2 regions of the Rhizobacter sp. P1_G5 genome follow, and region 1 is predicted to be linked to the other one. Evidence: riboswitches for the same ligand, from Rfam matches in the RefSeq annotation. Region 1 holds a riboswitch; the other holds the start of a gene.
The links. A riboswitch is a leader RNA that binds a small molecule or an ion and turns the genes downstream of it on or off. The one in region 1 is predicted to bind S-adenosylhomocysteine.

Region 1 (3,042 bases):
GCCCCCGTCTACACCCGTGGCGCGGCCCTGCCGCAGATCCTCTCGCAACGCATCGTGGTGCTCGATGGTGCGATGGGCACGATGATCCAGCGCTACAAGCTCGGCGAGGCCGACTACCGCGGCGAGCGCTTCGCCAGCCATCCGAAGGACCTGAAGGGCAACAACGAGCTGCTGCAGTTCACGCGGCCCGACGTGATCCGCGAGATCCATGAGCAGTACCTCGCGGCCGGCGCCGACCTGATCGAGACCAACACCTTCGGCGCGACCAGCGTCGCGCAGGACGACTACGGCCTGGGCGAGGTGGCGCGCGAGATGAACGTGGTGGCCGCGCGGCTCGCACGCGAGGCCTGTGACAAGTACGCCACGCCCGACAAGCCGCGCTTCGTGGCCGGCGCGCTCGGCCCGACGCCGCGCACCGCGAGCATCAGCCCGGACGTCAACGACCCGGCCGCGCGCAACGTGAGCTTCGACGAACTGCGCGCCGCGTACTACGAGCAGGCGGCGGGCCTGCTCGAAGGCGGCTGCGACCTGTTCCTGGTGGAGACGATCTTCGACACGCTGAACGCGAAGGCGGCGATCTTCGCGCTCGACGAGCTGATGGAAGACACCGGCGAGCGGCTGCCGGTGATCATCTCAGGCACGGTGACCGACGCGTCGGGGCGCATCCTGTCGGGGCAGACGGTCAGCGCGTTCTGGCACAGCGTGCGCCACGCGAGGCCGATCGCGATCGGGCTGAACTGCGCACTCGGCGCGACGCTGATGCGGCCGTACATCGAGGAGCTGGCCAAGGTGGCCGGCGACACCTTCATCAGCTGCTACCCGAATGCGGGCCTGCCGAACCCGATGAGCGACACCGGCTTCGACGAGACGCCGGAGATCACCGGCAGCCTGGTCGAGGAGTTCGCGCGCGCCGGCTTCCTGAACATCGCCGGAGGGTGCTGCGGCACGACGCCGGCGCACATCGCCGAGATCGCGAAGCGGGTCGGCGCGTACCGGCCGCGCTCGCGGCACGATCCGTTGTTCTCAGGATTGCTGGCCGCGTAGCCCGGCTACTTGCTGCCTGAGCGCACCGCCCGTTCGCCGATCAGGATCTCGACGCGCCGGTTCGCCGCGCGGCCGGCCTCGTCGTCGTTGCTGCCGACCGGGTCGCGCGAGCCGCGACCGGCCACGCCGATCTTCACTGGCGACAGGCCGCGCGCCACCAGCCAGTCGCGCGCACTCGCCGCACGGTCCAGCGACAGCGCATCGTTGCCGGCCGCCGAGCCCTTGCTGTCGGTGTGGCCGACGATGCGCAGCTCCAGCTGCGGCTGGCTGCGCAGCACCGCTGCCACCTTGTCCAGCAGCCCGGTGGCGACCGGCTTCAGCGCCGAGCGGTTCGGCTCGAACGCGACATCGCCCGGCAGCGTGAGCCACAGTCGCTCGTCGGTCGTGCGCGCCAGCGCCATCGGCGTGCCGTTCAGGCTGGAGGCCAGTTGCCGCTCGACCGCCTCCATCTGCGGCGACCAGCTGCGCGCCGCGCCGGAGGCCGCCTGGCCATAGACCGGGCCCGGCGCGGAGCCGGGCACCGAGGGCGCCGGCGCCGGCAGCGGCTTGACCTGCGGCGCGCCGCAGGCAACCAGCAGCGCGGCAACCGCGACGGAGAGAGCGAGGAATCGTGTGTTGTTGTTCACGGCAGAAGCAGTCCAGTCGTGGATCCCGGATTGGACACGCTCCGTGCACCACGACCGCATCAGGGGCTTGCCGAGTTGTAACCAAGCCGCTCACGGGGCCTGGCCGCATAAAATGCGCCTCTCCAAGGAGCGTTGCGACGGCGGCCCATCGGGCTGCCGCCAGGCTTGGAAGCTTGCAACCACGCTCACCCCTCGCATGATGAATCCGCATGCGCCCCGGGTGAGCTCCGGGGCGGTGCCAGCCGACCCGCCATGACCGCCTCCGCCTCTCTGTCGTCGCCGACGTCTACCGCCCGTCCCGTTCCGCCGATGAAGCTGTCCGGGCTGGAACCGGTGCTCATCGGGCAAGGCAGCCTGTTCGTCAACATCGGCGAGCGCACCAACGTCACCGGCTCGAAGGCCTTCGCGCGGATGATCCTGAACGGCGAATTCGAGCAGGCGCTCAGCGTGGCGCGCCAGCAGGTCGAGAACGGCGCCCAGGTGATCGACATCAACATGGACGAGGCGATGCTCGACAGCAAGGCGGCGATGGTGCGCTTCCTGAACCTGATCGCCAGCGAGCCCGAGATCGCGCGCGTGCCGATCATGATCGACAGCTCGAAGTGGGAGGTCATCGAGGCCGGCCTGAAGTGCATCCAGGGCAAGGGCATCGTCAACTCGATCTCGATGAAGGAGGGCGTCGAGCCCTTCATCCACCAGGCGAAGCTGGTGCGCCGCTACGGCGCCGCGGCCGTGGTGATGGCCTTCGACGAGAAGGGCCAGGCCGACACCTTCGAGCGCAAGGTCGAGATCTGCGAGCGCGCCTACCGGATGCTGGTCGACGAGGTCGGCTTCCCGCCGGAAGACATCATCTTCGACCCGAACATCTTCGCGATCGCGACCGGCATCGAGGAGCACGACAACTACGCGGTCGACTTCATCAACGCSACGCGCTGGATCAAGCAGAACCTGCCSGGCGCCAAGGTGTCGGGCGGCGTSTCGAACGTGWSCTTCAGCTTCCGCGGCAACGAGCCGGTGCGGGAAGCCATCCACACCGTGTTCCTGTACCACGCGATCCAGGCCGGCATGGACATGGGCATCGTCAACGCCGGCATGGTCGGCGTGTACGACGACCTCGAGCCGACGCTTCGCGAGCGCGTCGAAGACGTGGTGCTGAATCGCCGCCCCGACGCCGGTGAGCGGCTCATCGAGATCGCCGAGACCGCCAAGGGCGCCGCCAAGGACGACAGCGCCAAGCTCGCCTGGCGTGCCAAGCCGGTGCGCGAGCGCCTGAGCCATGCGCTGGTGCACGGCATCAACGACTTCATCACCGAAGACACCGAAGAGGTGTACCAGCAGATCAAGGCCGGCGGCGGCCGCCCGCTGCACGTGA
Region 2 (4,065 bases), on a different contig from region 1:
ACGATCGCCGGGCGCGACCTGGAGCGCGAGATCGTGCCGATGCTGCGCAGCGAGCAGGTCGGGCTGATGGTGTGGAGCCCGCTGGCCGGCGGCCTGCTGAGCGGCAAGTACGGGCGCGACGGCCAGGGTGCCGAGCATGGCAGCCGGCGCACCACCTTCGATTTCCCGCCGGTGAATCGGGCGCGTGCCGACGACTGCATCGACGTGATGCGCGGCATCGCCGAGGCGCATGGGGTGTCGGTGGCGCGGGTCGCGCTGGCCTGGGTGCTGCACCAGCCGGCGGTGAGCACGGTGATCATCGGCGCCAAGCGGGTCGAGCAGCTGGACGACAACATCGCGGCGACGGCCTTGAAGTTGAACGCCGATGAACTGGCGGCGCTGGACCAGGTCAGCGCGCTGCCGGCGGAGTACCCGGGGTGGATGCTGGCGCGGCAGGCGGGGCAGCGGGCGGCGCGGCTGGGGTGATCCGTCAGGGGCGTCGAGGAGGAACGTTCGAGGCGAGGTGGTTACCAAGCAGAACCAGTTCGTCAGGATGTAGCCATGCTCGAGTCAGTCAAGAAGTCGCGCTTCAATCCCTTCTCTCGGAGGCGCAATGGCTCGGATGGGCCGAAGGTTCGTGGGGATGTCGAGAGGAACCGAGAAAAGGCCCGCCACTCGAACTCGTCGGTGGAGGACTCCCTCGGGTTTTCGCTTGATGGGACCGCCAGCGAGGAGGCCGATCGAACTCAGATGAACGAGTCACTGAAGCACGGTGCTGTGGATGAGATTCTGCGTCGAGGAGGCCCTTTCGGCAGCCGTGCCAGTCACCAGAACCTTGAGATGTTCATCGAGAATGCCACTGCACTGATCACGAGCGACGATGATGTGGCAACGCACGTTGAGAATGTGTTCTTGGCCCTGGAGATGGGCTTCACTGTCGAGGCAGAGCACCGCGGCTTTCTGGACAAGTTGGCCAGGTGGTGCAAGTCCGCAAAGAAGCGCCTCGGCGACGACAAGGCCTTGTGCAGTGAACTCGACAGGCTGCGCGTGCCGCTCGAAAGCGCCGCCCTCACACTGCAATCGGAACCTCGCACCGTTTTCGCGGCCGATTGCGGGGCTATTCCAACCTACAAGACAGAAATCGAACTGCGGGGCGACTCAAGTGGCTTTCGTCTCAAGAATCGCACGCCACTGTTCCAGAAGGACGTCATCTTCAAGATCAAGGGCTATAAAAGTGCCACTTCGGGTGAGCTTGTTCAATTCCTGCGTGACGCCGTGGAGGGCAAGGACCCGGAATTCGGGCCGGTGAAGCAGTTTCGACTCTGTGCATGGTTGATGCGGAAGCATGCTTTTTCCGGTGAAGAGGCCTTCCAGGTTCTTGCTCACGCCGTTGCGGCAATGCGCAGCTACCAGGGATGGGCCTGGGCCAGCTCGGATTTTCACCACGCGAAGACGCTGTTCAAGCAGTGCCGAGCGCTGCACTCGGCTGGTGAATTTGGCGATTGCTCCAAGCCTGCTGCCGCATGGCTGTACGAATTGGGGCAGCACACGGCGATCCTTGGCCACGACAAAGGGCTCAAGTTGGGAGGCTTGATGTCGGGAACCAGGACGTGATGACGCAGTTTCAACCCAGCGCCAGCAGCGCCTGAACGAACTCGGCGAACCCTTCGCCTCGGGGGCTGCGCGTCAGGTACGCCGGCCAGGTGTGCAGCCGATCGGCGAACTGCATCAGGTTCGCGACCCCCACGCTGACCGGGAAGTGCCCGAACATCGCCTGGTCGTTCGTCGAATCGCCGACGTAGGCCCAGGCGGGGGTCTCGGCATCGAGCGAACGCCCGAGCAGCCGTTGCACGATCCAGCGCGCGCCGCTCAGCTTGTCGTGCTCGCCGTACCAGCCGTTGATGTGGATCGAGCTGACGGTGGCGTTCATGCCTTCGCTGCGCATCACCTGCAGCACCGCGTCGATCTGCGGCTGCGTGAGGTGGGCGAACTCGCTGTGGTCGATCGCGATGTCGGTGACGCGGCCGGCGCTGTCCTGCGCGAGCGTCGTGCCAGGCACCTCGGCGAGCACGCGTTGCGCGGTGCGCCGCAGCCGCAGCGTGTTGCGGGCGCGGGTGGCCTCGTCCTGCGCGTACTCGATCTGCAGGTGGCCGGCCGCGTTGCGGAATAGCGCGACTGCGCCGTTCTCCGCGACGATCGCATCGATTGGCCAGTCGCGCGCAAACGGCTCGCTCCAGCCCATCGACCGGCCGGTGATCGCGATGACCGGCAGCCCGGCGTCGCGCAGCGCCTGCAAGGCCGCCAGCGCTTCGGGCTCGATCGCGCCGTCGCGCGTCAGCGTGTCGTCGATGTCGGTCAGCACGCCGCGCACGCTGCGGGCCAGCTCGGGGCTCAGTTCTGAAAGGGGGCGAGGGCGGGGCGCGATGTCAGACATGCCCTGCAGTCTTGCACGACCCGCGGGCATACCGCACGCCACAACGCACGCAACGCACTGGAATCCGCCCGATCCGGCGACTACAATCCCTGCACTTTCCGAGGAGCGTTGCAAGGCCGCCTGTCGCCACGACAGCCGCCCCAGGCTCGGGAATTCAATTGCAACCGCGCTCACCCGCACGATCGTCCCTCGTGGGTGAGTCTCTGAACTGCCAACGGCGATGCGCGTGCGGGTCCCTTTCAATGGAGCCCGACATGAACGCTGTTCTCAAGCCTTCCCAAGACCACGCCATCGCCGACATCTCGCTTGCCGCCTGGGGCCGCAAGGAGATCCGCATCGCCGAGACCGAGATGCCCGGCCTGATGGCCATCCGCGAGGAATTCGCGAAGGCGCAGCCGCTGAAGGGCGCGCGCGTCACCGGCTCGCTGCACATGACGATCCAGACCGCCGTGCTGGTCGAGACGCTGCAGGCGCTGGGCGCCCAGGTGCGCTGGGCCTCGTGCAACATCTTCTCGACGCAGGACCACGCCGCCGCCGCGCTGGTCGAGAAGGGCACCCCGGTGTTCGCCTACAAGGGCGAGAACCTGACCGACTACTGGGATTACACGCACCGCATCTTCGACTTCGGCCCGAAGGGTTCCGACGGCGAAGGCCCGAACATGATTCTCGACGACGGCGGCGATGCGACGCTGCTGATGCACCTGGGCCAGCGCGCCGAGAAGGACATCAGCGTGCTGGACAAGCCCGGCAGCGAGGAAGAGACCTGCCTGTTCGCGAGCATCAAGGCCAAGCTCGCGCAGGACCCGACCTGGTACACCCGCAAGAGCGCGCAGATCCAGGGCGTGACCGAAGAGACCACCACCGGTGTGCACCGCCTGAAGGAAATGAGCGCGAAGGGCACGCTGCTGTTCCGCGCGATCAACGTGAACGACTCGGTCACGAAGAGCAAGTTCGACAACCTGTACGGCTGCCGCGAATCGCTGGTCGACGGCATCAAGCGCGCCACCGACGTGATGATCGCCGGCAAGGTGGCCTGCGTGGCCGGCTATGGCGACGTGGGCAAGGGCTCGGCCCAGGCGCTGCGCGCGCTGAGCGCCCAGGTGTGGGTGACCGAGATCGACCCGATCAACGCGCTGCAGGCCGCGATGGAAGGCTACAAGGTCGTGACGATGGAGTACGCCGCCGACAAGGCCGACATCTTCGTGACGACCACCGGCAACAAGGGCGTGATCCGCCACGAGCACATGCTCGCGATGAAGGACCAGGCGATCGTCTGCAACATCGGCCACTTCGACAACGAGATCGACATCGCGGCGATCGAGAAGTACGAATGGGAAGAGATCAAGCCGCAGGTCGACCACGTGATCTTCCCGGACGGCAAGCGCATCATCCTGCTGGCCAAGGGCCGCCTCGTGAACCTCGGCTGTGGCACCGGCCACCCGAGCTTCGTGATGAGCTCGAGCTTCGCCAACCAGACGATCGCGCAGATCGAGCTGTTCACGCGGCCCGAGAAGTACCAGGTCGGCCAGGTCTACGTGCTGCCCAAGCACCTCGACGAGAAGGTCGCCCGCCTGCACCTGAAGAAGGTCGGCGCGATGCTGACCGAGCTGACGGACGAGCAGGCCGCGTACATCGGCGTGTCGAAGAACGGC

Region 2: linked by a shared signal. The riboswitch ahead of ahcY (adenosylhomocysteinase) and the one ahead of metH (methionine synthase) in region 1 are both predicted to bind S-adenosylhomocysteine.

The regions. Positions count from the first base shown of each region.
Region 1 covers NZ_JBFUCB010000110.1:6,881-9,922, forward strand. Annotated here, with positions in the region: gene AC1D12_RS10660 (homocysteine S-methyltransferase family protein) at 1-1,044, shown strand, start outside; gene AC1D12_RS10665 (OmpA family protein) at 1,050-1,670, opposite strand; S-adenosyl-L-homocysteine riboswitch at 1,789-1,864, shown strand; gene metH (methionine synthase) at 1,923-3,042, shown strand, end outside.
Region 2 covers NZ_JBFUCB010000132.1:378-4,442, forward strand. Annotated here, with positions in the region: partial or broken gene AC1D12_RS12045 (aldo/keto reductase) at 1-465, shown strand, start outside; gene AC1D12_RS12050 (hypothetical protein) at 541-1,593, shown strand; gene AC1D12_RS12055 (HAD-IIB family hydrolase) at 1,604-2,413, opposite strand; S-adenosyl-L-homocysteine riboswitch at 2,508-2,592, shown strand; gene ahcY (adenosylhomocysteinase) at 2,668-4,065, shown strand, end outside.